DNA from 3 places in the Sphingomonas sp. 2378 genome. Region 3 is predicted to be linked to each of the others. Evidence: riboswitches for the same ligand, from Rfam matches in the RefSeq annotation. Region 3 holds a riboswitch; each other region holds the start of a gene.
The links. A riboswitch is a leader RNA that binds a small molecule or an ion and turns the genes downstream of it on or off. The one in region 3 is predicted to bind cobalamin.

Region 1 (10,191 bases), on a different contig from region 3:
CCCCGAAAGCTATATCGAGATCAGCAATTTCTACACGGCCACCATCTACAACAAGGGGGCCGAGCTGATCCGCATGATGGCGACGATGCTGGGCCCGGTGAAGTTCCGCGCCGCGACCGACCTGTATTTCAGCCGCTTCGACGGGACGGCTGCGACCTGTGAGGATTTCGTCGCCTGCATGGAGGAGGCGGGGGACATCGACCTGTCGCAATTCCGCCTCTGGTACTCACAGGCCGGAACCCCGCGCATTTCGGCGGGGCTGTCCCACCAGCCCGGCGGCGGTCGCGCGGAACTGCGCCTGGCCCAGCATGTCCCCGCCACGCCGGGGCAGAGCCTGAAGCAGCCGATGGTCCTGCCCCTGAAGGTGCGGCTGTTCGGGGCGGAGACGGGTCGGCCGCTGACCGACGAGCGGCTGATCCTGCTCGACCAGGTGGCGGAAACCATCACCTTCGAGGCCGTCACCGAGCGCCCCGTCCTGTCGATCAATCGCGGCTTTTCCGCCCCCGTGGTGATCGAGAGCGACCGGAGCGCGGCCGACCTGGCGTTCCTGTCGGCGCATGACGACGATCCCTTCGCCCGGTATGAGGCGATGCAGCAGTTGATGCTCGACACGCTGGTCGCGGGCACGATCGATGGCGAGGTGCAGGCCGATGCGGTGATCGACGCGGTCGCGCGCACGCTGGAGGCCGAGGGACTGGAACCCGCCTTCCTGGCCGAGGCGGTGCTGCTGCCGTCCGAGAATTTCGTCGGCGACCAGATGGTGACGGTCGATCCCGATGCGATCCACAGCGCGCGCGAGGCACTGCGCGGCCGGCTGGGCCATGCGCTGGAACCGGTGTGGCGGCGGCTCTATGCCGAGATGGCGCAAGGGACCTATGTCTATTCGCCCGAGGCCAAGGGGCGACGGCGTCTGCGCAACGTCGCGCTCGGCTATATCGCGGCCAGCGGCGCGCCCGACGCCGCCGCGCTCGCCTTCGCGCAGTTCGAGGCGGCGGACAACATGACCGACCGGCAGGCCGCGCTGACCACGCTGGTCAGTTCGGATGCGCCCGAGCGGGAGATCGCGCTCGCCCGGTTCCACGACCGCTATGCCGACAATCCGCTGGTCCTCGACAAATGGTTCCAGACCCAGGCGCTGTCGTCGCGGGGGGACACGGGCGCGGTGGTGGAGCGGCTGGCCCAGCATCCCGACTTCACCCTCGCCAATCCCAACCGCGCACGCGCGCTGATCGGGGCGTTCGGGATGAACCAGCGCGCGCTGAACGCCGCCGACGGATCGGGTTACCGGTTCCTGGCGGACCAGTTGATCGCGCTCGACCGGCTCAACCCGCAAACGGCGGCCAAGCTGTTGCCGCCGCTGGGCCGTTGGCGGCGGTTCGACACCAAGCGGTCGCGGCTGATGTGCGCGGAACTGATCCGCATCGTCGGGACGCCGGGGCTGTCCAAGGATCTGTTCGAGCAGGCGTCCAAGAGCCTCGAGTGATCCTCCCCGGCACGGGGAGGGGGACCGCCGCGAAGCGGTGGTGGAGGGGGGCTTCGACAAGTCGAGTCCCGCGTGGCACTCCCCCCTCCACCAGCTTCGCTGGCCCCCACCCCTTCCAGGGGAGGATTATTTCGCCTTCAGGAACCCCTCCATCACGATCCAGCGGTAAAAGGCGTCGAACCACCCGGTGCTGGTCGTTGCCTTCGGATACATGCCGAAGCCGTGCCCGCCCCGACCGTAAAGATGGAACTCGACCGGCTTCTTCGCCGCCATCCACTGGTCGATCAGACCGAAGCCCTTGCCCGCGAACAGCGGATCGTCGGCGGCGATCGCGGCGAACATGGGCGGCGCGTCGGCGGGGACGGTCATCGGCTGGAGCGGGCCATAGATGTCGCCGATAAAGGCGGGCCTGGCCTGTCCGTCGAGCACCGTCGCCACGGTCAGCATCGCGCCCGCCGAAAAGCCGACCATGCCGATCCGGTTCGGATCGACCTTCCACTCCCCCGCCCGCTGACGGACCAGCGCGAAGGCAGCGCGCGAGTCGGCGATCTGCGGCGCCAGGCCCTTCAGCGCGTCTTGCGGGCTGGGCCGTGCGGCGGGGCGCGCCACGCTGGAGAACATCTCCGCCATCGACTTCTCGAACGCGCCCATATCGGCGGGCGTCTGGTTCAGCCGATATTTGAGGACGAAGGCGGCGATACCGCGGTCGGCCAGCGCCTTGGCCACGTCCCAGCCCTCGTTCTGCATCGACAGGGTGCGGAACCCGCCGCCGGGCGCCACGATCACCGCCGCGCCGGTCGCCTTGGCCGGATCGGGCAGGAAGGGGGTCAGCGTCGCCTCGGTCACGTTGCGGGCGAAGACGCTGTTATACTGGCTGTGCCAGCTTTCCTTGGTCTTCGCGCCCGGCAAGGGTCCGGTGTTGAGCGCGATGGCGTTCGGCTGTGCGGGTATGGCGATCGGTGCCATCTGGTCGCCCTGCGCCATGGCGGGTGGCGCGACTGATAGCGCAAGCATGGCGGCCATGGCATGGCCGACCCAGCGATTGGACTTCATATCCCCTCCTGTCCTCCGTGGGTTATGTCCCTACGGTCGAGCGGGAATGGTACGCGTCGAGGCGCGCGGCGCAAGATAAAATGTTAAGGCTAACAGTCAGGCAGTGCCAAGTGGTTACCGGTAGGACGTGGCCTTCGACTTCAGAACAACCGCCCCCCATTGGGCACCGCCAGATCCGGCGCGATCAGCACCACCTGCCCCTCCGCATCGGGAAAGCCCAGGGTCAGCACCTCGGACATCATCGGCCCGATCTGACGGGCTGGGAAGTTGACCACCGCCGCCACCTGCCGCCCGACCAGCGTCTCCGGCGTATAATGCCGGGTGATCTGCGCCGAGGAGCGCTTGACGCCGATCACCTCCCCGAAATCGATGGTCAGCTTGATCGCAGGCTTGCGCGCCTCCGGGAAGGGTTCGGCGGCAATGACGGTGCCGACGCGGATGTCGACCGCCAGGAAATCCTCGATCCCGATCCGATCGGCGGGCGCGTCAGAAGTCGACATTGTCGTAATGCGAAGGCGGGGTGACCATCTCCATCCGCTCGGACAGGAGCGGGCGGAAGGACGGGCGGCTCTTCAACCCGCGATACCAGCGCGCGGTCTGCTCATGCCCCTTCCAGTCGATGCCACCCAGATAATCGGCGACCGAAATCTGCGCCGCCGCCGCCAGATCGGCGAGGCTCATCGTCGCGCCCCCCAGCCAGTTGCGATGGTCGAGCAGATAATCGGTATAGTCGAGATGCCCGACCGCCGCCTTCATCGCTTCGCGCAGGCCCTTGGCATCCGGGCTGCCGGTGCGCGCCACCCGCTTGACCATGCGCTCGTGGAGCAGCGGGCCGGTCACGTCCTGATAGAAATGCGTGTCGAACCACGTCACCAGCCGCCGTATCTCCGCGCGGCCGATGGCGGTGCCGTTGATCATCGCCGACTTTTCGACCGTCTCCTCGAAGAATTCCGAAATCGCCATCGAATCGACCAGCAACACGCCGCGCTCCTCATCGACCATCACCGGGGTCTGCCCGGCGGGGTTCATGTCGAGGAATTCGTCGCGCCGCTGCCACGGCGATTCGCGGACCAATTCGTAACCGACGCCCTTCTCGCCCAGCAACAGCCGGACCTTGCGCGAAAAGGGACAGAGCGGGAATTGGTAGAGTTGCCACATGCCCCCATCTAAGCGGGCGCCCACCCCCACGCCAAGCCCGACACGCATGTTTTCACCCGCCCATGCGCGCGGGACGCCGCAATCGCCGCCAGCCGACCACCACGCCGCTGACCGACAGGATCATTCCGGCGATCGACCAGACCCACATCCACAGATCCCAGGCGGGCCGCCGCGCGGTCAGCCACGGCCAGTCCCAGCAGTGCAGCAACGTATAGACCCATCGATAGGCGCGCCGGACGCGGTCCTGTCGCTGGATCACCGCGCCACTCATCGGATCGACATACAGCCATGTCGCCGCCGGATCGTCGAACCGCATCCGCACGACCGGCAGGCGCGCGGTGGAGGTCCAGTAGAAGTCGGGCCGGTCGAGCCGCTCGCTCGTTACCAGCCGCCCGCCGGGCACCAGCATCGCCGCGCGGGCGGGGACGACCGGCCGCGCGGCGACCAGGCCCGCCTGCTCCAGCCAGCGCGGATGCGACGATGCGCGGTCGATCGCAATTCGCCGCAATCCCGCATCGCCGCTCCATTCGACGGTGCGGGTGCCCCGTGCCAGGCGCGCCAGCCGGTCCAGCGCGACGGGTTCGCCCGCCTGCCCCGCATAGGCCCGCATCGCCTCGGGCGGCGCGGCGCTCCCCGCAAAGGCATGTCCCGGATCAACCGACAGCCAACCGCTGACGATCCAGGTGGTCAGCATCACACCGCCCAGCAGCCCGCTGACATGGTGCCAGAGCATCCAGCCGCGATAGGGGCTCACCCGCCCGCCGCGATAGCGCCGCCGCCCCGCCCGGAGGCGCAGGATGCCGATCCACATGCCGGTCAACGCCACTGCGATGCACGGCCCCGACACCCACATCACCACCTGCCGCCACAGCCCGCCGTCACGGCGCAGCACCGTGGGGTAGATCCAGTGCGGCACCGAGCCGAGCCAGTTCCAGAAACGCTGATCCCACGTCGTCCGCTGCACCACCTGCCCGGTCAGGCTGGAGACATAAAGCTCGGTCCCGGCGGCATCGGCCAGTGCGACCTTCCACAGGGGGCGGTGCCGGTCGAAACCGCCCGCCACCGTCCACTGGTCATGCCCGATCGGCGCGACCCCGCGCACCGCCGCCCGGCCGAAGCGCGCGGCCACGCGGCGGGCATAGGCGGCATCGACGGCAGCGGGCGCGGAACCCGCCTCCGCCGACTGGATGCGCGTCTCCCCCTCCGCCCCCTCGATCCGCCAGACGGGGGTGTCGTCGCGCATCTCCAGCATGATCCGCCGGGCACCACCCTCGCCTCGCGGCGCGATATCGACCCGGCTCCAGTCGATCGGCGTCGCCCCCGCCCAGCCTTGCGCGGGCGACAGCGCGGGATAGGGCACGTATAGCATCACCAGCCCGCTCGCGAACCACATCGCGAAGAACAGGCAGGCGACGATCCCCGCCCAGCGATGCACGAGGAAGGCCAGCCGCACGGCCGACCTTCCCCAGGCACGGTCAGAACGCCGCACGGATGCCCATGTCCAGCGCGCGCGGCCGCCCCAATAGCCATTGCTGGTCGCCATAGGCGGTGACCGCATAGGCCTTGTCGAACAGGTTATAGACCCGCAGGTCCAGCGCGAGGCGCGGGCTCAGCGTATAGGACAGGGTGCCGTCCACCGTCGCATAGCCGGGTATGCGAAAGACATTGCCATTGTCCGAGAAGCGCGGCCCCACATAACGCAGCCCGGCCCGCGCCTGCACCTTGGCCGATGCATCCCAGCGCAGCCAGAGATTGCCCAGCGTCTCGGGCACGTTCGGCGGGGTGCGGCCGGTATAATCGACGCCGCTCGACCGGAAATCGTCGAACCGCGCATCCAGGACGGTGCCGTTGGCGTCGATCCCGAATCCTCGTGGCAGATCGACCGACACCGCCGCCTCGATCCCCTGGGCCGATCGCTGCCCCACCTGCTCGACGGGGCTCGACAGGGTACGCTGCGCCAGCAGCCCGGTCTTCACGATCCGATAGGCCGCCAGCGTCGCGCTGCCCCGGCCACCCAGGAACAGCCATTTGGCCCCCGCCTCGACCTGATGGCCGCGCGCGTTGCTGAATCCCACCTGCCCGGTCGACACCGTGGTCAACGTGCCCAGCGGATCGACGCCGGTGGCATATTGGGCATAGAGCGACAGGGTCGGCACCGGTTGATAGACGACGCCCGCCCGCCAGGTCGCATTGTGGAAGGTCTTTTCGAAGACGAAGCTGTCGGTCCGCGTCCCGCCCGGATAGGCGATGGCCCAGCGACGGACCTGATTCTCCTCATAGCGGAAGCCGCCGATCACCGACCATTTCGCCCCCAGCGTCACCCGGTCCTCGGCAAAGACCGCCAGCGCGGTCGTGCGGGTGCGGTATCGGGGCGCGATCCCCTGCGTATCGAGGAAGCGGCCGGGATCGAAGGCGAAGGGATCGACCGCATCGACTTGCGCGTCCGACCCGAAGTCGTTCTCATGGGTGAAGCGGACCAGATTGGCCTCCCCGCCCACCACCAGCGCATTGGTGATGCCGGGGGCAAGCCCGGTCCGCCACGTCACGCTCGCCTGATCGCCCCATTGGGTCTGGTCGTGACGGATGCCGTAATTGCTGCTCCGCCGGATCGTGCCGGGGGTGCCGGTCGAACCATCCGTGCAGGTGCCGCCCGCGCCCACCCAGCAATAATTCTCCAGATTGCGCCAGAAGCGATCGCTGGTCAGATAATAGGCGATGTTGGACAGGCTGATCACCGCACTCGGCGTCCAATCGATCTGGACCGAGGCGCGGTCGTCGCGGAACCGCATCCGCCCATCACCGACATTATAGTTGCGGTCGCGTACTCGAAGGTCGAGCCGCCCGTCGATCAGCGGCGTCCCGAAATAGCCGATCGGCCGCTGGTCGCCATGATCGCCCCGCACCGTGACCGCGAACATCGGCGAGGGCGTCCATTTCAGCGTCCCCGACAAGGCGACGCTGTCCGAATGCCCGCGATCGACATAGCCGTCCGAACGGCGATAGCTGGCATCGACGCGATAGCCCAGCGCCTCCCCCAACGGTCCGCCGATCCCGGCGGCGGCGCGGACACTGTCCTGTGCGCCATAGCCGATCTCGGCCTGACCATGCGTTTGCGCCGTGGGTTTGCGCATCACGACGTTGACCGCGCCGCCCAGCGCGCCCTGGCCGTAGAGGACCGAGGCGGGACCGCTCAGCACGTCGATCCGCTCGACCATCCAGGGATCGGTCGGGAAGGTGATCGTCCCCGCCGCCGGGAACAGCCGCACCCCGTCGATCAGTTGCAGCACCGATCCCTGCCCCGAAAAGCCCCGCGCCGACAGCGCGGTGCCGCCATTGCCGGGATTGGCGACACTGGCGATGCCCGGCGCACGCGTGGTCGCATCGACGATCGACAGGTCACCCCGCGCGCGGATCGTCTCGCCATCCAGCGACGCGATACTGGCAGGGGTCTCCAGCGGGGTCAGGCCCAGCCGACTGGCCGTGCCGTTGGGCGTATCCAGCGCCTGTTTATCGCGTGTGCCGACGACCAGCACGGTGGCATCGGCCCCCTGCCCCTCTACCTTTTGCGCCCAGGCGGGTCCCGTCCCCAGGACAAGCGCCGCGCCACCCCACAGGCCCAGATGGACCGCTCCGAATCTGTAATGATATAACATACAATTGCCCATAGCGTCTCGTCGCAAACAAGCCGAGGCTTTTCCGTTCGTCTCCGAACGGCCGGATGCCATGCGTACTGGACGCTCTTCCGCACTCGCCATGGCAAACCATTGCGCCTCCGCCATCGTTGGCGTCGCTCGTCGGAAAAGACCTTAGCCTCGGCCATCCCCTGGACCAGGCATGAGCGACCTGACGCCGGCAGGTCTCCTGGCTCACGGGTCATCGCGGCATACGCGCCTTCCCAGGTCACCCCAGTGGCTGGACCGGCCATCGCCGCCCCGTGCGTATCCGCTCACCGCTTACAGTTGCAGGGACAGCCCCGGATTCGGGCGTCGCCGCCCTCACCGCGTTCCCTTTTAATCCCCCTTGTCGGGAGAACCGGCGCGATCATTGCCGGATTATTCCGGCGTCGCATCGGTAGGGGGCTGGCGGCAGCGGCGTCAAGGGTGATGAGCATCGCGCCGAGCCGCGCTATGACGGCATGATGGCACGCAAGACCCGCTATCTGACCGCCACCATGGCCGATGGCTATGTGAAGACGATCGGCCCGACCGCCGCGCCCTTCACCCATTATTGGCGGATCGTCGCCGATCTGGGCGGTGGTCGTACCGAAGTCTTTTGGGGCCATGCCAAGTCGCGCAAGGACGCCAAGGCGAACGATGCCGCCATGGCCGAGGCGATGCGCCAGCGGGGCTGGCTCGGCTATGCGTTCGAGGTCGTCGAGCTGGTCGAGTCCGGCGAACCGCCCGAAGACATGGCCCCCTCCGGCGGAAAGACGCGCCGCCGCCGCTGACCCGCCGACCCCAAGATGATGATTTTGTCATGATGGGGGTTTACGCCCGCGCACCTCATGACTATTGCGACTGCATATCAATAGAAGATTGGGGAACGACATGCTGGCTGGTTCGGCATTGAAGACGCTTGCGCTCGCTCTGTCGGGGGTGGCGGCACCGGCGCTGGCCGAGGGGGCCCGGCCCATCGTCGCGGACCGTGCCACGCCGTCGACCGACAATGGAGCGGGGGACCAGACCGGCAACGACATCGTCGTGCTCGGCAAAAGCTATGGCCGCGAGGTCGGCAAGACCGTGACCCCGCTCAAGGACATTCCCAACACCGTCACGGTGATCGAGCGCGACCAGATCGAGGCGCAGAATCTGTTCACGCTGGAAGATGCGCTGACCGCGACCAACGGCATCACCGTCAACGGCGTGGGCAGCGAGGACCCGTCCTATTTCTCGCGCGGTTTCGCGATCAACAATTACCTGATCGACGGTGTCCCGACCTTCGCCCTCGCCTTCCCCGCCGTGGTGCCCGACCTGTTCTTCTATGACCGGGTCGAGGTGCTGCGCGGTCCCGCAGGGCTGTTCAGCGGCGCGGGCAATCCGGCGGGCAGCATCAACCTGGTCCGCAAACGCCCGCTCGACACCGCGCGGGTGCAGGCGGTGGCGGGGCTGGGCAGCTTCGACAATGTCCGGCTGGAGCTGGACGCGTCGCTCCCCGCCAGCGAGCGGCTGGGGTTCCGCTTCGGGGTCATGGGCCAGGATCAGGACCAGTTCTTCGACACCGCGCACCGCAACCGCGTCGCCGCCTATGCCACGGGCGCGCTCAAGATCGGCGAGCGCACCACCCTGACGGTCGGGGGCAATTACGACCGCTTCCGCCCCGCGATCCAGTCGGGCCTGCCCGGCTATGCGGGCGGCAGCGATGGCAGCGACGGGCGGCTGCTGTCGGTCGATCGCTCCACCTATCTGGGTGCGGAATGGAACCGGTTCGAATCCAGGACGTGGAGCGGGTTCGCCGAACTGGCGCACCGGGTCAGCGACCGCTGGACGCTGCGCGCGACCGGGCTCTATACCGATGTCGATCGCATCGACATCTACAGCTATATCGGCAGCCAGCCGGTGACCGCCGCCAATCAGGGCGTCACCAACCAGATCGCCTATCGCGGCGACAGCAAGCAACAGACCCGCGCCTTCGACTTCAATGCGATCGGCAGTTTTCCGCTTTTCGGCCGCGACCAGACGCTGATCCTGGGTTGGGATTATCAGGCCAGCTCGGGCACCTCCTATTATACCCGCCTGTCGAACTTTGCGACGATCAACGTCTTCGATCCCGTCTCGCCGCCCGAACCGGCGCTGAAGCCCTATGGCCCCTCGGCGCCCTATCGCGTGCCGGGCACCAACCGCTTCGTCACCCAGGTCTATGGCGGCAGCGCGACCGACGTGGAGCAATATGGCATTTACGGCCAGATGCGGCTCAGCCCGGTCACGGGCCTGACCCTGACCGGCGGCGGGCGCGTGACGTGGTGGGACACGACGATCCGTACCCTTCTGGTCGCCTCGGGCACGATCCCGGCCCCGACCCGCTATGGCTTCAACGGCCGCTTCACCCCCTATGCGGGCGCGGTGTGGGACGTGACCGGCGACTGGAACGTCTATGCCAGCTATGCCGACAGCTTCAGTCCGGTCAGCTCGGGCGGCCGCCAGCGCCCCGACGGACGCCCGATCGAGCCGCTGGTCGGCGACCAATATGAGGCGGGAACCAAACTGGCCCTGATGGACAAGCGCCTGTTGCTGTCCGCCGCGGCCTATCAGATCACGCAGCGCAACCGCACGATCAACGACCCCGACAACCTGCTGATCGTCTATCAGCTCGGCAAGGTCCGCGCACGCGGCATCGAGGCGGAGGCATCGGGCGAGATCCTGCCGGGCTGGCGGATCAATGGCGGCTACAGCCTGACCCGCACCAAATATCTGTCGGACATCAACCCGGTGGTCGAGGGGCTGACCCTGACCCCGATCATCCCCGAGCATATGGTCAAGCTGTTCACCAACTATAAGCCG
Region 2 (10,191 bases), on a different contig from region 3:
GGCCCGAAGCTGCCGATGCCCAGCGCCTCGGGCTTATACTGCTCGTGCCACTCGGCCAGCCGCTGCGCCAGCGCCGCCAGGGTGATCGCGGGAGTGGTGGTGGGCAGGCGTTCGGACACCAATATGTCCCGCCCGCGCCCGATCAGCACAATCGATTTCGTACCGCCCAGCTCGACGCCCGCGACGATCCGATCCTGTGCCTCGGTCATTCCATTCTCCCGCCAGATGCCTTGCGTTTTTGGTATGTCGCGCCTGCGCGAAACCGTGCATCCAGGTCAAGAGGAGCGTCGCAAAAAGCCGGACAGGCGGGTTATAGTGCGACCAGTGCCGCCAGCCGATCCGCGCGAAGGTTCAGGACATGTGCGGCGGCCAGAACCATGCCACCCGCGACGGTCAGCCACGTCCCCGCCGCGCCGCCCTCGAACACCACGCCGAGGATCAACAGGGTCAGGCCCAGTACGCCGCCGATGGCGGGGCCGACCTGACCATGCCGCCGCCACGCCCGCCATAGCGCGATGGTGCTGAGCGGCACGGCGATGGCCAGCATGACGATATGAAAGCCCTCGCCCAGATCGGCCCAGGCCGCGATCGACGGCAGGAAGGCGATCAGGACAGGCAGGACCAGGCAATGGATCAGGCACAGGGTCGAGGCGGAGATGGCCAGCCGGTCCAGTCCCCCATGCGCGCGCGGTGGCAGCGTCATCGCCGCCGTCTCGCCATTGCCTCGTCCGGTCATGCCATGCCTTTCCGTCACCTAGCCCACGCACATGATATTTTGTATCACTGATAACAAGGGGCAAATCGTGTCACCGTCACGCTTTAAATTGTATTCCGTATAATCTAGCATGGGTCGGATAGCGGAGGAGAGACGGCATATGGCGATGAAACGATGGGCCCTGTGGGCGAGCCTTTCGGCCATGCTGGCGCACACCGCATCGGCGCAGACGACCGAACCCCGGCCCGACTGGGAAAATCCCGCCATCAACCATATCGGCGCGGAGCCGATGCACAGCAGCTTTGCCGGGTTCGAGACGCGCGCGACGGCGCTGGCAGGCGACGTGGCGAAGTCGCGCTATCACCTCTCGCTCGACGGGAGGTGGAAGGTGCACATGTCGCCCAATCCCGAGGCGCGACCGGTCGGCTTCCAGGACCCGGCGCGCGACGTCTCGACCTGGCGCGAGGTGGCGGTGCCGGGCATCCTTCAGGCGCAGGGGCTGAGCCGCCCGGTCTTCGTCGGCAGCGGCTATCCCTTTCCCCGCAACGCGCCGTTCATCGAGCACCGGCTGAACGAAGTCGCCTCCTATCGCCGCGACTTCACGGTTCCCGCGCATTTCGCCGGACGTCGGCTGCTGCTGACCGTCGGCGCGGCGGGGGCGGCCTATTATCTGTGGGTCAATGGCGAGAAGATCGGCTATTCCGAGGACTCCAAGCTTCCCACCGAATTCGACATCAGCCGTGCCGCCAGGCGCGGCCGCAATGTCATCGCCATCGAACTCTACCGCCATTCGGACGGCAGCTACCTTGAAGATCAGGATTTCTGGCGGGTCAACGGGATCGAGCGGTCGATCACCCTCTATGCCGCGCCGCAGATCCATATTCGCGACCTGGGAATCGAGGCCGGGCTGACCAACGAGTATCGCGACGGCACGCTGTCGGCGGAGGTCGATCTGGCGGGCGCGGCTCAGGCCACCAGCGTGCGGGCGACCCTGCTCGACGGCAAGCGGACGGTGCTGACCCGGACCGCGACGCCCAGCGGCACCAGCGCGACGATCACGGCGCAGGTTCCGGGCGTGAAGACGTGGAGCGCCGAAGATCCCAATCTTTATACCCTCCTGATCGAACTGCTCGACGCGAAGGGCAAGTTGATCGAGGCGACCAGCCGCCGCATCGGCTTCCGCACGGTCGAGGTCGCAGGCGGCGAGGTCCGGGTGAACGGGAAGCGGATCATGATCCGCGGCGTCAACCGGCACGAACATGACCCGCACACATTCCGCATCGTGTCCGAGGAGACGATGCGCAAGGATATCGAGTTGATGAAGGCCGCGAACATCAACGCGGTCCGCACCTCCCACTATCCCAACGATCCGCGCTGGTACGACCTCGCCGACGAATATGGCCTGTACGTGATGGACGAGGCCAATATCGAGAGCCACGGCTATCTCAGCCTCACCCAAGAGAAGAACGACCCGACGCTCAATCTGGGGCACAAACCCGAATGGGCGGCGGCGCATCTCGACCGGGTGCAGCGCATGGTCGAGCGCGACCGCAACCACCCGTCCGTCATCTTCTGGTCACTGGGCAATGAAAGCGGTGTCGGGCCCAATTTCGAGGCGGCGGCGAAATGGATTCGCGCGCATGACAGGACGCGGCTGATCAACTTCCTCGGCTATAGCATGAGCGGCTGGCGGCATCCGACCAACGCCTATGTCGACATCTTCGCGCCCATGTATGACGATGTCGAGAAGCTGGCCGACTATGCCCAGAGGCCCGAATTCACCCAGCCGCTGATCCTGTGCGAATATGCCCATGCGATGGGCAACAGCCTGGGCGACTTTCAGGGTTATTGGGACGTGTTCCGCAAATACCCGAAACTGCAAGGCGGCTTCGTCTGGGACTGGGTGGACCAGACGATGAGCCTCAAGGACAAGGATGGTCGCCCCTATTGGGGCCAGGGCCTCGACTATGATCCCGATCCCAAGGATGCGGGGCTGCACGGCGACGACAGCCCCGTGGGCGACGGCGTGATCCAGTCGGACCGCACCCCCGACCCCGAATATTATGAGATGGCGCATGTCCAGTCGCCGGTCCACTTCACCCATGAGGGCGGCGGCTGGCAGGTGGTCAACCGCCACGACCATATCGACCTGTCGCGCTTCACGCTGGACTGGACGGTGCTGGAGAATGGCGTCGAGACGGCGCGGGGCAGCATCGCCACGCCATCGGTCGCGGCCGGAGCGAGCGCCCCCCTGTCCTTCGCCCTGCCCCCGGCGAAGGACGCAGCGGCCGAACGCTCGCTGATCCTGCGCGCGCGGACCAAGGCGGGGGCGATCCCGCCGCTGCCCGCGGGTCATGTCGTCGGCTGGGAGCAGTTCGCGCTCTCCGCCCCGGTCTTCGCCGCCACCACCGCCGGATCGGTCGTGCCGGAGGAAAGCGCCGACGCAATGACGCTGAAAGCCGAAAATGCGGTACTGGAGATCGACCGCGCAACGGGCCTGGTCCGCCGCTATGCCCGTGACGGCAAGACCTTGCTGACCGGCGGCGCGCCCAATTTCACCCGTGCGCCGACCGACAATGATGTGGGTGCTGGCGTGCCCAAGAGCCATGCGATGTGGCAATATTTCTCCGAGCATCGCCGCCTCGACCATATCCAGCGCGAGGGCAACGCCATCGTCGTCGATCACGACATGGGCGTGGGATCGGTCAAGATGCGGACCCGCTGGACCATGGCTCCCGACGGCAGCGCGACCGCGACGGTGCGCTTCACGCCGCTCCGCGCGACATTGCCCGATCCCTTGCGCGTCGGCCTCGCCTTCGCGACGCCGGGGCAGCAATTCGGCCAGGTGAGCTGGTTCGGGCGCGGCCCCTGGGAAAGCTATGCCGACCGCAAGACCGGCGCGAGCATCGCCCGCTGGAGCGGCGCGCTGGCGGACCAGTATCACGACTATGCCCGCCCGCAGGAGAGCGGCAACAAGACCGATGTTCGCTGGGTGCAACTGACCGGCACGGGCGTGGGGCTCCGGGTGACGGGGGCGCAGCCGCTGTCGGTGAACGCCCTGCCCTTCCCCTATGCCGACCTCGCGATGAAGCCGCCGGGCAAGGCGCATAGTTCGGATATCCGCCCGCATGGCGACGGCACGCTGCTGATCGACGCCGCGCAGGCCGGGGTCGGGGGCGATACCGGCTGGAACCTCGATGGCCGCGCGCACATGCCCTATCGCATCGCGCTCCAGCCGCTGACCTACAGCTTCACGATCGGAGCCGCCCAGTGAAGCGACTTGCCCTCCTCGCCCTGTCGCTGACCACCTCGCCCTTGGCGGCGCAGACCGTGCCCGACCGGATCGCCACGTCGCTGGCGCTTCGCGACCAGTGGCAATGGCTGACCCGCGATATCGCCTCGCCCGCCGAATGGGATGCGGACGGGCGGCATTTCCATTATCGCAAGACGGTGGCGGGCGGCTTCGCCTTTGTCGATGTCGACGCCGCCACCCGCGCCAAGGCTCCCGCCTTCGACGCCGCCGCGCTCGCCCCCGCGCTGTCCAAGGTGACGGGCAAGCCGGTCGAACCTTCCCGCCTCCCCTTCGAGCATTTCGCCTATTCGCCCGACCGCACGGCGATCCGTTTCTCGATCGGTTATGACGACACCGTCTATCGCTGCACCGTCATCCGACCGGTCTGCACCATCGTCCCGCCCGAGAACCCTGCCCGCCCGCGCGGATTTGGCGTGGTGCGCGACCTGCGTATTCCCGCCGACAACCATCCCCGCCTTTCCCCCGATGGCAGGCTGGAGGCGCTGGTCCTCGACGACAATCTGGTCGTGCGGACCGCGAATGGCGGCAAGGAGGTCTGGCGCTCCCAGGACGGCAGCCCCGCCAATTTCTACGACCCCGAAACCATCGCCTGGAGCCCCGACGGCCGGCATATCGCGCTCCAGCGCGTCCGCCCCGGCTATGCCCGCATGGTCACCCGCGTCCTCGCCGCGCCGCCGGGCAAGGTCCACCCCGAGGTCGTCCAGCAACTCTATCCCAAGCCCGGCGATGCCGTGGATCAGGAATCGCCCGTCCTGTTCCGCGTCGCGGACGGCCAGCGGACCGAGATCGACCCGGCGCTGTTCGCGGGTGCCTATACCCTGTCCGCCCCCGAATGGCGCGCGGACAGCAGGAGTTTCGCCTTTGACGATCTGAAACGCGGCTTCGGCGAAGCGAAGATCATCGCGGTCGATGCCGACACCGGCGCGGCCCATGCCGCCGTCACCGAAAGCGCGAAGACCTTCGTCTTCCGCGACCGCATCTGGTCGCACGACGTGAAGGGGCTGGGCCGCGAAATCCTCTGGGCGTCGGAGCGGGACGGATGGCGGCATCTCTATCTGATCGACGGCGCGACCGGCCGCGTCGTCCGCCAGATCACCAAAGGCAACTGGGTCGTCCGCGACATTGCCAAGGTCGATGACGAGAAGCGGCAAATCTGGTTCTCGGCCAGCGGCTTCGTGCCGGGCGAAGACCCCTATTACAAACACTGGTTCCGGGTGGATTTCGACGGCCGCAACCTGACCCGGCTGACGCGCGAGAATGCGACTCACGAAGTCCGCTTCTCTCCCGACATGACCACTTACGTCGACGTCTTCTCCCGCACCGACCTGCCGGAGACGATGGAATGGCGTGACGCCCGCGATGGCCACCTGATCCAGACGCTGGAAAAGGGCGACATCACCGCGCTGACCGCCGCCGGGTTCCGCCCGCCCGAACGCTTCACCGCCAAGGGCCGCGACGGCAAGACCGATATCTACGGCCTGGTCGTCCGCCCACGCGACTATGACCCGGCCAGGCGCTATCCGGTGATCGAGAACATCTATGCCGGACCGCACGACAGTTTCGTGCCCAAGGGCTTCTGGCCGTTCGGCGCTTTCTCCGGCGGCGACAAGGTCATGGGGATGCAGCAGCTCGCCGATCTGGGCTTCATCGTCGTGATGATCGACGGCATGGGCACCGCCAACCGCTCCAAGGCCTTTCACGACGTCGCCTGGAAGAACCTGGCCGATAGCGGCTTTCCCGATCGCATCGCCTGGATGAAGGCGCTGAACGCGAAGGACCCCGCCGCCGATATCACCCGCGTCGGTATCTATGGCGGCTCGGCGGGCGGGCAGAGCACACTGAATGCGCTGCTCTTCCACCCCGAATTCTACAAGGCCGGGGTCGCCTATGCCGGGTGTTTCGACAACCGGATGGACAAGATCGACTGGAACGAACAATGGCTCGGCTATCCGGTCGACCGGAGTTATCTGGACGCCTCGGGCGTGGTCCATGCCGGGCAGTTGCAGGGCAAGCTGATGCTGGTCGTCGGCGAGCAGGATTCCAACGTCGATCCCGCCAGCACGACGCAGGTCGTCGATGCGCTGATCAAGGCGGACAAGGATTTCGACCTGCTGGTCGTCCCCGGCGGCGAGCATACCGCCGGGCGCTCCACCGGCCCGGTCGCATATGCCATGCGGCGGCAATATGCGTTCTTCCTGAAGGCTCTGCGCGGCGAGGAGTGAGTTTCTTCCGCATATCGTGCGCACCACCCCGGCGCAGGCCGGGGTCCAGTTTCGGCGCACAATGGAGCGCACCACATCGCGAACGGCGCCTGGACCACGGCCTGCGCCGGGGTGGAAAAGAGGAGGAAGGGGCCGGAAGGAAAGAATTGCCTCCCCTCCTCCACACGCCTATCGCTCCTCCCGCGACAGGTTCCCCTTGGCGGGGGATGAAAAGGGAATGGGGTGCGATGCCCCGGCTGCCCCTGCAACTGTAAGCGGCGAGCCGTTCGCCATCACGCCATTGGGGGCAGAACACCCCTGAGAAGGCGGCGGACCGGCCCCGACCCGCGAGCCAGGAGACCTGCCCGTCGCGGTCGTCCTTCGACCGGTCAGGGTGTGCCGGACGGACGGGGGTTTCCCCTCGCGCGGGCGACGGCGCTTTGTGGAGAATGCCCCGTGACCGAGTCCGTCCCATGCTGAAACCCGCCACCAACGGCCCCGCCGTGGTCGCCTGCAACACCTGTCGCCTGTCCGACGACGTGCGCGAGAATGACGACGGCAAGCGCGGCGGCGCGCTGCTGGTCGAGGCGTTGCGCCGCGTCCAGGCCTCCGACCCCGCTTATGCCGAGGTGGCGGTCGAGGAGATGCCCTGCCTGTTCGCCTGCCAGTCCTTCTGCACCGTCCATCTGCGCTGCCCCGGCAAGGTCGGCTATGTCATGGGCAAGTTCGCCCCCGATGACGATGCCGCCCGCGCCATCCTGGACTATGCGCGGGCCTATGCCGCCAGCGACTGGGGGCAGGTGCCGTACAAGCAATGGCCGCAAGGGGTGAAGGGCCATTTCCTCACCCGCACGCCGCCCGAAGGATTCGTCGTCGAATGAAGGCTTTCCCCACCGTCGCCGCGTTCGAGGCGGCACTGGCCACCTTGCCCGAACCCGATGCGGCCGCCCGTGACGCGGCGACCGCACGGCAGGGCCAGTTGACCAAGCCCCCCGGCTCGCTGGGCCGGTTGGAGGAGATCGCGATCTTCCTCGCCGGATGGCAAGGCCGCGAGCGTCCCCGGATCGAACGGGGCCGCGCCGTCATTTTCGCCGGGAATCACGGCGTCGTCGCGCGCGGGGTCAGCGCCTTTCCGGCGGAGGTGACCGCGCAGATGGTCGCCAATTTCGCCGCCGGAGGAGCCGCGATCAACGCGCTGGCGGCGGCGGCGGGGCTGGCGCTGTCGGTGGTGCCACTCGATCTCGACCGGCCCACCATGGACTTCACCACCGCACCGGCGATGAGCGAGGCGGAATGCCTCGCCGCGCTGAACGCCGGGGCCGACGCGGTGGGCGATGCCGACCTGCTGGTGCTGGGCGAGATGGGGATCGGCAACACCACCCCCGCCGCCGCGCTCGCCGCCGCCAGTTTTGGAGGCGATGCGTCCGACTGGGTCGGCCCCGGCACCGGCGTCGATGCGCAAGGCCTGTCGCGCAAGGCTGTCGCCGTGGCCGATGGCCTGTCCCTGCACCGCGACCATCTGGGCAGCGCCTTTGAAATCCTGCGCCATCTGGGCGGGCGGGAGATTGCGGCGATCGCGGGCGCGGTGCTGGCCGCGCGGGCGAAGCGCGTACCCATCGTGCTGGACGGCTTCATCGGCACCGCCGCGATCGCCCCGCTCGCTTTCGCCAATCCCGGGATCGCCGCCCATTGCCTGGCGGGCCATTGCTCCGCCGAGCCGGGGCATGTCCGACTGCTCGACCGGCTGGGGCTGACGCCGATCCTGTCGCTCGACATGCGGCTGGGCGAGGGTAGCGGCGCGGCGGTGGCGGTGCAGGTGATCCGATCGGCGCTGGCCGCGCATGACGGCATGGCGACCTTTGCCGAAGCGGGGGTCGCCACCGCGTGACCGGGTTCCGCCTCCATCTGCTTCGTCACGGCGAGCCCGAACTGACGGGGCGGATGCTGGGGCGGACCGACAGCCCGGCGACGGCACGGGGCCTCGCCGCCTGTGTCGAGCGCGCGCGCGGGGTGGAGGTCGTGCGACGGATCGGCTCCGACCTGTCGAGAGCCCGCGCCTGCGCCGAGGCGATCGGCCCGACCGAGATCGATCCCCGCTGGCGCGAACTGGACTTTGGCGACTGGGACGGACTGGCCCCCGACGCGATCGACCGGGCCGCGCTCGATCGTTTCTGGCATGACCCCGACGACGCCCCGCCCCCCGGCGGCGAGCGCTGGTCCGATCTGGTGGCGCGGGTCACCGCCGCCATCGCCGACTTGCAGCCCGAGCCCACATTGATCGTCACCCATGGCGGGGCGATGCGCGCCGCCTTGCATGTGCTGTGCGGCTTCGACTTCCGCGCCGTCTGGGCCTTCGCCCTGCCCTATGCCAGCCTGTTGACACTGGAAGTGTGGGACGGCGTGCCGCGCACGGCGCAGGTGACCGGGCTGGTCACGACATGAGAACGCTGGTCGTCGCGCTGGGCTTCCTGACCCGCCTGCCCATGCCGCGGGTGGAGGCGGATGCCGAGGATTTCGCGCGGGCGATCCGGCTCTATCCGGTGGCGGGCTTGGCTATCGGGGTGATCGTCGCGGGCGCGGGCTGGCTGGGGGCGCGGGTCGATCCGTGGATCGGGGCGCTGGCGGCGCTGATCGCCTGGGTCTGGGTGACGGGGGCACTGCATCTGGACGGACTGGCGGATGTCAGCGACGGGCTGGGCGCGGCACATGGCGACCGGTCGCGGCTGCTGTCGGTGATGGCCGATCCGCATATCGGCAGCTTTGGGGTGGTGGCGCTGGTGATGCAGTTGCTCGCCAAGCTGGTGCTGCTCCACCGCGTGCCGCCAGAGGGCTGGGCATGGATCGCGCTGATCCCGGCGGCGGCGCGGATCGGGCCGTTGGTCTGGGCACGAGTCCTGCCGCCGCTCCGGCCCGGCGGCCTGGGGGCGATGGTGGCGCGGGCGGTGCGTCCCTTCGACCTGATCCTCTCGGGCGTCGTCGTCACCGCGATTATTCCCTTCTGGCCGCCGCTGGCCGCCCTGCCGCTCGCCATCGGTGCGCTCTTCCTCTGGTTCCGGCGCAAGCTGGGCGGGATGACCGGCGACGTGCATGGCGCGGGGATCGAATGGACCGAAACCGCCCTCCTCCTCGCCGCCGCGCTCTATTCCCTGCCCTGAGCGATCCGTAGCAGCGCGTCGCCATCGACATGCGCCTCCAGTACGGCGGCGATGGCGTCGAGCGCATCGTCCACATCGCCCCGGTGATCCGGCCCCGCCCCCTCCACCCCGATCCGCGCGAGCCACGCCGCGCGCTGCGCCGCTTCACCCAGCAGACCGTGGATATAGCTGCCCGCAACCAGCCCATCGGCGCTCATCGCGCCCTCCGCCCGGCCATCGGCCAGATGCCCGATGGGCCGGAGGGTGTCGGGGCCGTTCGTGCGCCCCAGGTGGATCTCATACCCCGAAAAGCCCGCCCCCAGCGCCTCGCCGGTGACGGGGCGAACGGTCTTCTCGCCGGTCAGCACCGTCTCCACGTTCAGCAGCCCCAGGCCATCGACCCGGCCCGCCGGCCCCTCGATCCCGTCCGGGTCCGCGACGCTCCGCCCCAGCATCTGGTATCCGCCGCACAGCCCCAGCACCGGCCGCCCGCGCCGATGATGCGCCGCGATGTCGATATCCCAACCCTGCGCGCGGATGAAGGCGAGGTCGGCGATCGTCGCCTTGGACCCCGCCAGCACGATCATCGCCGCATCGGGGATCGGCTCGCCGGGGCGGACCATGACGAGGTCGACCTGCGGCTCCAGCCTTAGCGGATCGAGATCGTCGAAATTGGCGATGCGCGGCGTGATCGGACAGGCGATCACCACCTGCCCCCCGGCCCCGGCGCGCGACCGTTCCAGCACCACCGCATCCTCGCTGGGCAGGCGCGCGGCGTCGGCAAGCCACGGGATCAGCCCCAGCGACCGCCAACCGGTATGCTGCGCG
Region 3 (10,191 bases):
CGATCAGAACTCGGGGGCGGGTTGCGGTCAGCAGGGTTGCGGCGGGACAGTGCAAAACGTCTGGGGTCCAACCACCAACCGGCGCCAATTCAAAGCCCCTCTCCCGGCAGGGGGAGGGGTTGGGGAGGGGCAAGGCCGCAGGCGACATCGCTTGGGGCGAGGGCCCTCCCCCATTCCCTCCCGCCTGCGGGAGGGGCGTGCTTGTGGCGAACGTACCAGCGAAAAGCCCCTCTCCCGGCAGGGGGAGGGGTTGGGGAGGGGCAAGAGCCACGGGCGACACTGCCGCCAACGCCGCCAAAGCCACCGCCGCCGCATCCGCCCCACCCGCATCGCACAGCACCGTCAACCGCCGCACCACCGCCTCATCGACAGTGGATGCCGCCATCAACCGCCGGTCCTCGCGCCCATCCGCCGCCAGCACGGCGAGCGCGATACCCCGCTCGCGCGCCAGCCGTTCGACTTCGCGCAGGCCGTAATCCCAGTACGCCGCCCCGCCGATCAGCCGGATCAGGATCGCCTTCGCATGAACCAAAGTCCGCTCGACATAGGTGTCGACCGACAGCGGATGGACCAAAGCCGCCAGATTGGCGAGCCGCAGCGACCAGGGAAATCCCCCCGCCCGCCAGCCCGCCGCAAAGGCGCTGAGATCGCTGTCGGAGAAGGACAGCACGACCACGTCACCGGGGCGCTGCCCCAGATCCTGTGGAACCGCCTGTTCCTCCAGCCCATGGCTCTCGCGAAAGACGAGATGCACCGCGTTCAGCCCTTCAGCACGGCCTCGATCGCAGGCCGGTCGATCCGGTCATGCTCGGCGATGACGACCAGACGGGTGCCGCGCGGCTCGCCTGCGGCCCAGGGGCGGTCGTAATTCGTCCGCACCCGGCGACCAACCGCCTGCACCAGCAAGCGCATCGGCTTACCCGCGACCGCCGCATAGCCCTTCACGCGCAGGATATCCTGCTGTTCGGCCAGCGTGACGATGCGCGCGGCGATCACTTCGGGGCTATCCACCTCGCCCAGCATCACCGAGATGCTGTCGAAATCGTCATGCTCGTGATCGTCCGCGCCGTCATGGTGCGAAGGGCGCGCGGCGATGTCGTCCTCGGCGGCGGCTTCCAGCCCCAGCACGATCTCGGCGGAGACGATACCGTCCACCGCCTCGACCATCGGCAGCGGGCGGGGGGCTTCGGCGGCGATGATTTCGCGCGCCCTGGCGACGCCTTCCGGCCCGGCGAGATCGGCCTTGGTGAGCAGCACGAGGTCGGCGCAGGCCAACTGGTCCTCGAACACTTCCGACAGCGGCGTTTCATGGTCGAGGCTGGGGTCGGCGGCGCGCTGGGCCTCCACCGCATCCAGATCGGGGGCGAAGCGGCCCGCCGCGACGGCTTCCGCATCGGCGAGCGCCACCACACCGTCCACCGTGATCCGCGAGCGGATGGCGGGCCAGTCGAACGCCTTCAAGAGCGGCTTGGGCAGCGCCAGCCCCGAGGTCTCGATCAGGATGTGATCGGGGCGCGGCTCCATCGCCAGCAGCTTCTCCACCGTGGGAATGAAGTCGTCGGCGACGGTGCAGCAGATGCAGCCATTGGCCAGTTCGACGATATTCTCCGCCGGACAGTCGGGGATGGCGCAGGACTGGAGGATGTCGCCATCGACGCCCAGCGTGCCGAACTCGTTGACCACCACCGCCAGGCGACGACCGCCCGCGTTGCGGATCAGATGGCTGATGAGCGTGGTCTTGCCCGCGCCCAGAAAGCCGGTGACGATGGTGACGGGGACCTTTGAAAGATCGCGCAAAACAATTCTCCGACGCGCCGGACGAGCGAGCACGGCATGGGGCGGATCGCCGGAGCGGTGACGGACGGGCGCGACATTGCATCCATCCCGCTGACCGGCGACCGATGCGGCCCCGGCCGCATGGCTTCGTCGCTCTCCGACGGAGAACCGTGCCCCGACCATCCCCTGGGTCCAGGCAAGAGCGACCATGACGCCGGCAGGTCTCCTGGCTCGCGGGTCGAAGCAAGGGGATGCGCCTTCCCGGATCACTCCAGTGGCCGTGCCTCAATGGGCACCAGCATCGCTCGCTCACCGCTTACAGTTGCAGGGACAGCCGGGGATTTGCACCCCATTCCCGTTTGAAGCCCTTGCGGGCACCGGCGCGATCTTCGGAGACTTTCGCCCCCGATGTGCGGCATTTATCCCGCCGCGCCGGGCTTGGCAATTCGCGCCTCCATCGCCGCGAACCCGCGCCAGCGATAGAGGAGGAAACTCGCCCCCCAGCAAAGGACGAACAGCCCGACGATCGCAAAGCCCAGCACGTTGAAATGCTCGGACAGCGCGCCCGCATAACGGAACGGCCCCGCCGTCCAGCCGAACCGCTCGGCCAGCAGGGCGGTCGCCTGAATCCCCCCGATCACCAGCGCCACCAAGGCAGAAACCAGCGTGATCGTCATATTATAGTAGAGCTTGCGCAGCGGATGAACGAACGCCCACTCATAGGCCCCCAGCATCACCAGCCCGTCGGCGGTGTCGATCAACGCCATGCCGACCGCGAACAGCACGGGGAAGACCAGGATCGTCGCCAGCGACACGCCATCGGCGGCATGTGCCCCGGAAAGCCCCAGAATGGCCACCTCGGTCGCGGTGTCGAAGCCCAGCCCGAACAGAAAGCCGAGCGGGGCCATATGCCAGCTTCGCCGGATCAGGCGGAACAGCGGGCGGAACAGCCGCGACAGCGGCCCCTGCCCGGAAAACAGCATGTCGGCGTCGGCCTCCGCCATCGGCTCGCCGCGCGCCACCCGGCGGAACCGGGTCCAGACGTCGCGCAGGATGATGAGGTTCATGATCGCGATGGCGAACAGGAAACTGGCCGAGACGATGGTGGCGATGGTTCCGCCGCTCTGCCCGAACGCCTCGAAATCGGCGAGCGTGCTGGCGGCGAGCGCCACGGTGGTCGCCGCGATCAGTACGATGGCGGAATGGCCGATCGCGAACCACAGGCCGACCGCGATGGGTCGCTGGCCATCCTGCATCAGCTTGCGGGTGACATTGTCGATGGCGGCGATGTGATCGGCATCGACCGCGTGGCGCAGCCCCAGGCTATAGGCGAGCAGGGCGGTGCCCAGCATCAGGCTGTTGCCCGCGAACACGCTCAGCGCCCAGCCCCAGACGGCGATATTGACGATAATCAGCGCGCCCATCAACAGCGCGACCCGCTTTTTCAGCGGCAACCGGGCGCGGGGGGCTCCGGCAGGATGGTTGGACATGGGTGATACCCCTGGCGTCATTGCGACAAAGGCCGAACTCCGCGATCGCGGTCACCATCCCGCCCCACGGACGCACGCCGGGCAAGATGGCCGATTCGTATCGGCCGATGGGCGTCGCTCGCATGATACAATATATCCTGGCCATGACCATCCCCTGGATCGCGGCAAGAGCGACTCGCACCGGCAGGTCTCCTGGCTTGCGGGTCGAAGCGTCGGCGATGCGGCCTTCCCGGATGGCTCCAGTGGCTGTTCCCCGTTGGCAGGAACCGGCATCGCTCGCTCACCGCTTACAGTTGCAGGGACAGCTATGGATTTGCACCATATTCCCGTTTCAAGCCCCGAAGGGCACCGGCGCGAAAGACCGGTCTGGGCTGAAAGCCCGTTCCGGTCGTCATGGGGATAGTCTGCGGCGGATGGAGGCGCAAACGGCTTTATCCGGCGGCGTGCGCGGCTTAATCGACATCCATGATAAGGAAAGCGATGCGCCGATGGACACCGGCGGCGGCCTGTCTGGTCGCGGCCTGCTCCGGCGGGAACTACCGGCCGGTCAGCGATTATCCGGTGCGGATCGGCAAGCCCTATTCGGTGCGCGGCGTCACCTATGTCCCCGCCGAGGACGCGACCTACGACATGTTGGGCTATGCCAGTTGGTATGGCGGCGAATCGGGCAAGCGCACCGCGAATGGCGAACGCTTCCGCCCAGGCTGGGCGACGGCGGCGCATACGACTTTGCCGCTGCCCAGCTATGTCGAGGTGACGGCGCTGGACACCGGGCGGCGGATCATCGTGCGGGTCAACGATCGCGGGCCGTTCGCCGGATCGTCGCGGATCATCGACCTGTCACGCGGCGCGGCGGAGCAACTGGGCCTGCGCGCGGTGGGCAGGGCGGCGGTGCGGGTCCGGCGGGTCGAGCCGGACGAAAAGGACCGCGAACGCCTGCGCCACGGCAAGGCGGCGCGGCCATTGCCTCCGGTAACGGATGCGGTGCGGGCGAATTTGCTGTCGCAGATCACGGCGGCGGGGATGACGGTGCGGTAACGCCCAATCCTCCCCAAGCTTGCTTGGGGAGGGGGACCGCTCGCGTCAGCGAGTGGTGGAGGGGCAAACGCCCCTCGCCCCTCCACCACCGCTGCGCGGCGGTCCCCCTCCCCGCGCTTTGCGCAGGGAGGAATGGGCATGGCGAAAGAACGGGCTTCCGCCCGCTCCGCCGTCATCCGCCCATGTAGGAAGAAGATTGGTCGGGGCGACAGGATTCGAACCTGCGACCCCCACACCCCCAGTGTGATGCGCTACCAGGCTGCGCTACGCCCCGACCGAGCGGCGGCCTCTAGGCGGGTTTTCCGTGGGATGCAAGCCTTGATGTTGCGACGGTGCCGACACCACATCCGGCTCTCCATTGCGCCTGTCCGCCTGCGATGGTAGCGGGCAGGCTATCCGACATGGGGGCTTGTCGATCGTCATCGGTCGGCCGGTGCCCGTGCCCATTCAGCATAGACGGGTCCGAATGTTCATTCCCTTCACCGCCCAGGCAACCACCGGGGCCGCCGCGTCCAGCGGCGCCGCCTCGTTCCTCAGCCTCGCGCCGCTGCTCCTCGTCTTCGTGGTCTTCTACTTCCTGATGATCCGCCCGCAACAGCGTCGCATGAAGACGCTGCAAGCGGCGGTCGAGGGGGTCAAGAAGGGCGATCAGGTCACCACGGCGGGCGGCATCGTCGGCAAGGTGACCCGCGTCGAGGACACGCTGGTCGAGGTCGAGATCGCCCCCAATGTCCGCGTCCGCGTGGTCAAGGCGACGCTGACCGACGTGGTCGATCCCACCGCCAAGCCCGCGAACGACTGATCCACCGATGCTGGATTTCCCCCGCTGGAAGGTCGCTTCCATCGTCGCGCTGCTGGCGGCCCTGTGCCTGCTGGCGATCCCGAGCTTCCTGCCCGAGAGCATGACCGACAAATGGGGGGCGATCCCCCATCCGCGCGTCAACAAGGGCCTCGACCTGGCGGGCGGCAGCTATCTGCTGCTGGAGGCGGACACCGCCGACCTCGCCAATACCCGGCTGGAGACGATGCGCGACCAGGTCGCGGCCGAGATGCGGCGCGGCAATCCGCGTATCGACATCGGTGACATCTCGGTCCGTGGCGGCCAGCTCAGCTTCATGCTGCGCGACCCGTCCCAGGTCGATGCGGCGCGCGAGCGGCTGCTGACGATCACCGGCGGCGGGGCGGGCATGACCGGCCAGCGCGAATGGGACATCCAGGTCGTCGACACCTCGCGCTTCGTCCTGAAGCCGACCCAGGCGGGGCTGACCCAGGCGGTCGATACCGCGATGAAGACCGCGACCGAGGTCGTGCGTCGCCGCATCGACGCGCTGGGCACCAAGGAGCCCACCATCCTCCAGCAAGGCTCCAACCGCATCGTGGTGCAGGTGCCCGGCCTGCAAAATCCGCAGGCGCTGAAAGACCTGATCGGCAAGACCGCCAAGCTGGAATTCAAGCTGGTCGACACCACCGCCAACCCGGTCGAAGTGGTCAAGGGCAATGCTCCCGCCGGCAGCCAGGTCCTGCCCTATCCCGGCAACCCGCTGGGCGCACCGGTGATCGCGGTGAAACGCCCCGTCATCATCTCGGGCGACCAGTTGATCGACGCGCAACAGACCTTCGACCAGCAGACCAACGCGCCGCAGGTGGCGATCACCTTCGACGCGCAGGGCGGCCGCAAGTTCGCGCGGATCACGCAGGAAAATACCGGCAAGCCCTTCGCGATCATCCTCGACGGCCAGGTGCTGTCGGCCCCCAACATCAACGAGCCGATCCTCGGTGGTCGCGCCCAGATCAGCGGCAACTTCACCGTCGATACCGCCAACCAGCTTGCCATCTCGCTGCGTTCGGGCAAGCTGCCGATCGACCTGAAGGTCGTCGAGGAACGCACCGTCGGTCCTGACCTGGGCGCCGACTCGATCCGCGCGGGCATTCTCGCCTCGGCGATCGCGGCGGTCGCGGTGATCGTGTTCATGACCCTCACCTATGGCCGGTTCGGCATCTATGCGAACATCGCGGTCGTCATCAACGTGCTGGTCATCCTGGCCGTCATGGCGATGCTTAACGCGACGCTGACCCTGCCGGGTATCGCGGGCTTCATCCTGACCATCGGCACCGCGGTCGACGCCAATGTACTGATCAACGAGCGGATTCGCGAAGAGCGACGGCGCGGGCGCAACGTCGTCCAGGCGGTCGAACTGGGTTACAAGGAAGCCAGCCGCACCATTTTCGAGGCGAACGTGACCCACGCCATCTCGGGCGTCATCATGCTCGTGCTCGGCTCGGGCCCGGTGAAGGGCTTCGCGGTCGTGCTGCTGATCGGCATCGTGACCAGCGTGTTCACCGCCGTTACCTTCACGCGGATGCTCGTGGCGCTCTGGTTGCGCCGCGAAAAGCCCAAGACCATCAACATTTGAGGCAGGAGAACAGATCATGCGCCTCCTGAAACTCGTCCCCGACAACACGAACATCGACTTCGTCCGCCTGCGCGGCTGGGCGTTCGGGCTGACGCTCGCGCTCACCCTGCTGGCGGTCGGCGTCACCTTCGCCAAGGGCCTCAATCTGGGCGTCGACTTTGTCGGCGGCCTGATGATCGAAGAGAAATTCCCCACCCCGCCCTCCGCCGACCGGGTTCGCTCGGTCGTCGATGGGCTGGGCGTGGGTGAAGCCAATATCCAGACGGTCGGCGACGGCCGGACGATCAGCATCCGCCTGCCGGTGCCCGCCTCCAAGGACGAAGGCGCGACCAACGCCGTCGTGCGCAAGGTCGAGACCGCGCTGGGCCAGCAATTCCCCGGCGCGACCTTCAGCCGTTACGACACGGTGTCGGGCAAGGTATCCGACGAGTTGATCAAGCACGGCGTGCTGGCGGTGGTGCTGGCGATCCTGGGCATCGGCCTGTTCGCCATCTTCCGCTTCGAGTGGCAGTTCGGCGTGTCGACCATCGTCGCGATCGTCCACGATCTGCTGGTGACGCTCGGATTCTTCGCGGTGACCCAGTTCGAACTCGACCTGACGATCATCGCGGCGTTCCTGACCATCATCGGCTATTCGATCAACGACAAGATCGTCATCGACGACCGCATCCGCGAGAATATGCGCCGCTATCGCAAGATGGAGATGCGCGAGATCATCAACCTGTCGGTGAACGAGACGCTGCCGCGCACGGTGATGACCTCGGTCACCATCCTGCTGGCGCTGATCGCGCTGCTGCTGCTGGGCGGCCATGTGCTGCGCGGCTTCACCGCGGCGATGATCCTGGGCATCGTGGTCGGCACCTATTCGTCGATCTACGTCTCGTCCTCGCTGCTCATCACGCTGGGCCTGCGCGCCGAGCCCAATCGCGAGAAGCCGGGCACCACCGACAAGCGCTCCATCTCGGACGCCGAGCGGATCACCCCGCGCGAACCATGAGCGATTCGATCCGCATCACGCGCGATCCGACCGCGCCCGGCCCGATCGTCCGTGGCTTCGCCGCCACGGGCTTTCGGGTCGGCGACATCGCCTATCCCGCGCTGCTGCTCTCGCCCGACTGGCATGAGCCGTGGAGCCCACCACCGTTCGAATCGCTGACGGCGGATGTCGTCGCCGAACTGGTCGATGAAGCGCCGGAATTCCTGTTGCTCGGCACCGGCGCGACCCTGCGCCGCGCCCCCGCCGCCTTCGCCGCCGCCCTGGAAGCGCGCGGCCTGGGTGTCGAAGTGATGGACAGCCGCGCCGCCGCCCGCGCCTGGGGCGTGCTGCGCAGCGAAGGCCGCAAGATCTGCGCGGCGCTCTACCCGCTCGACGCATGACGCTTCGGCGCGGATGGGGCTCCGCGTCTGACGAAGCGGGATCGCGAAGACCGGAAGATTTTTGTTCGCGCGGAGGCGCGGAGGACGCGGAGAAGATTCGCGTGCTGCGCCTTCAACCTGCGATTAGCGGCTGTTGGGGAGGTGGGGCATTGCCCTGTGCGAGACATCTCTGCGTCCTCCGCGCGAACAAACCCCTTAAGACCGTTTGCCGGAACCCGTGCGCGACACCAGTTCCGCCAGATGCGAATGCAGCGCCGCCGCATTGGTCGGCCAGGTGAAGTCCCGCACCGCTGCCCGGACCGCCCAGGGATCGGGGGCCTGGTCCAGCACGTCGCGGATCGCCACTGCGAAGGCTTCCGGCTCGGCCTGGGTGATCCGTCCGGCGGTGCGGCTGGTCACCACGTCCCCCGCCCCGCCCGCTGGCGTGATGACGATCGGCGTCCCGCAGGCGAGCGATTCGACCCAGGCATTGGCCAGCCCTTCGGATGCCGATGCCAGCGCCATCACGTCCGCCGCGCCCAATAGTCCGGGCAATTCGTCATGCGGGATCGCGCCGATCAGGCGAACCCGATCCGCCACTCCCAACCGCTCGGCCCGCGCCTGCAAGGCGGTGCGATCGGCCCCCTCCCCGACGATCATCACCGTGACGCCGGGCAAACGCGCCACCGCGTCGATCACCACGCCATGTCCTTTACGCGGGATCAGCGCCCCCAAGGACAGAATAAGCGGCCCGGAAACACCCAGCCCAGCCTTGGCCTCGCCCCGGTCGATCGGCTGGAAGCGCGCCTGATCCACGCCGGTATGATGAACCCGGATACGCCCGCGCGGGACGCCCAGCGCGGCGATGTCGTCCGCCATCGCGTCACTGACCGCCAGCAGGCCGTCCGCCGCCGCCGCCGCCCGCGCGACCTGGTGACGGGTCGCGGGCATATGGCCCCAATGGTGGATGTCCGCTCCCCGTGCCTTGATCGACACCGGCACGCCGTAACGCCGCCCCAGCGCCACCGCCGCCGGGCCGTCGGGGAAGAAGAAGGACGCGTCGATCACGTCAAAGGCCCGTTCGTCGCGCAGCCGGTCCAGCACCGGGACCAGCGCACGGATCAAAGCGGGGACATGAAACCGCCCCCCCGTCCCCGGCAGGGTGGTGAAGCGCGGACGGCTGACATCCAGCCCGCGCCATACCTCCCGCAACGGCAAGGCCGCCTGGGCCAGGAAACGATCCGATCGCGCCAGCGGCCAGACAGGCAGGCCGATCGGCGCCACCACGCGCACCCCGACGCCCGGTCGCATCGCCAGCGCTGCGGTCTGCCGCTGGACGAAGATGCCGAAATTGGGCCGAGTCGAGTCGGGAAACAGGCTCGACAGGGTCAGCACATTCAGCATGGATGCTCTTAGCCTCTACCGACCGGCAAAATGCATGTCGATCGACAGTGTTTCTGGAAGCATCGTGTCCGGATGTCTGCAACATTTGTCCGGATCGAGGGCGTTTCACCATAAGCTTCGCGAAATTAACGACAAAGACGGGATTCATTCATGCCCTCGACAGATGCGTCCTGACAGATTTGGGCCGTTGGGCTATCCGATGGACGGCTTCAGGGGCGAGGATGGCGATGGGGCGATTCGGACGTTGGGGTGCTGCGCTGGCGCTGGCGGCGACGCTGGCGGGATGCGGTGACGGGGGCGGCAGTGCCACGGGATCGATGGCGACCGGCGGCGGGAATTCGCCCAACGGCACCACGGAATCGGCCTGCTCGCTACGCAATCGCCAGAACTGGGTCTCGGCCCAGATGAACGAATGGTATCTCTTTCCCGAAACGCTGCCCGCCTCGCTCGACCCGTCGCCCTATGCGACGGTCAGCGACTATATCGACGCGCTGACCGCAACCGCACGGGCGCAGCGCAAGGACCGGTATTTCACCTACATCACCTCCATCAAGGAGGAGGATGCCTATTACAACTCGGGCGCGGATGCGGGCTTCGGCTTTCGCCTGACCACCGATGCGACGCAGAGCAAGCTGTTGATCGCCGAGTCGTTCGAAAGCGGCGCGGCCCTGGCGGCGGGGATCGATCGCGGCACCGAGATCCGGGGGATCGGC

Region 1: linked by a shared signal. The riboswitch ahead of SM191_RS13455 (TonB-dependent receptor) and the one ahead of SM191_RS12245 (HoxN/HupN/NixA family nickel/cobalt transporter) in region 3 are both predicted to bind cobalamin.
Region 2: linked by a shared signal. The riboswitch ahead of SM191_RS10500 (DUF1636 domain-containing protein) and the one ahead of SM191_RS12245 (HoxN/HupN/NixA family nickel/cobalt transporter) in region 3 are both predicted to bind cobalamin.

What each region holds. Positions count from the first base shown of each region.
Region 1 is NZ_JAXCMJ010000028.1:31,797-41,987, forward strand. Features, by position in the region: gene pepN (aminopeptidase N) at 1-1,483, shown strand, start outside; gene SM191_RS13435 (alpha/beta hydrolase) at 1,610-2,536, opposite strand; gene SM191_RS13440 (tRNA-binding protein) at 2,677-3,036, opposite strand; gene SM191_RS13445 (glutathione S-transferase family protein) at 3,023-3,694, opposite strand; gene SM191_RS13450 (hypothetical protein) at 3,747-5,147, opposite strand; gene SM191_RS13455 (TonB-dependent receptor) at 5,170-7,347, opposite strand; cobalamin riboswitch at 7,529-7,746, opposite strand; gene SM191_RS13460 (hypothetical protein) at 7,833-8,141, shown strand; gene SM191_RS13465 (TonB-dependent siderophore receptor) at 8,242-10,191, shown strand, end outside.
Region 2 is NZ_JAXCMJ010000017.1:58,301-68,491, forward strand. Features, by position in the region: gene SM191_RS10480 (ROK family protein) at 1-209, opposite strand, end outside; gene SM191_RS10485 (MerC domain-containing protein) at 311-736, opposite strand; gene SM191_RS10490 (glycoside hydrolase family 2 TIM barrel-domain containing protein) at 882-3,989, shown strand; gene SM191_RS10495 (S9 family peptidase) at 3,986-6,250, shown strand; cobalamin riboswitch at 6,421-6,612, shown strand; gene SM191_RS10500 (DUF1636 domain-containing protein) at 6,703-7,110, shown strand; gene cobT (nicotinate-nucleotide--dimethylbenzimidazole phosphoribosyltransferase) at 7,107-8,117, shown strand; gene SM191_RS10510 (histidine phosphatase family protein) at 8,114-8,671, shown strand; gene cobS (adenosylcobinamide-GDP ribazoletransferase) at 8,668-9,384, shown strand; gene SM191_RS10520 (cobyric acid synthase) at 9,369-10,191, opposite strand, start outside.
Region 3 is NZ_JAXCMJ010000023.1:11,757-21,947, forward strand. Features, by position in the region: gene cobN (cobaltochelatase subunit CobN) at 1-754, opposite strand, end outside; gene cobW (cobalamin biosynthesis protein CobW) at 760-1,797, opposite strand; cobalamin riboswitch at 1,976-2,173, opposite strand; gene SM191_RS12245 (HoxN/HupN/NixA family nickel/cobalt transporter) at 2,196-3,266, opposite strand; cobalamin riboswitch at 3,432-3,634, opposite strand; gene SM191_RS12250 (septal ring lytic transglycosylase RlpA family protein) at 3,747-4,304, shown strand; tRNA gene SM191_RS12255 (tRNA-Pro) at 4,502-4,578, opposite strand; gene yajC (preprotein translocase subunit YajC) at 4,771-5,106, shown strand; gene secD (protein translocase subunit SecD) at 5,114-6,718, shown strand; gene secF (protein translocase subunit SecF) at 6,735-7,715, shown strand; gene SM191_RS12275 (Mth938-like domain-containing protein) at 7,712-8,095, shown strand; gene SM191_RS12280 (glycosyltransferase) at 8,291-9,478, opposite strand; gene SM191_RS12285 (S41 family peptidase) at 9,700-10,191, shown strand, end outside.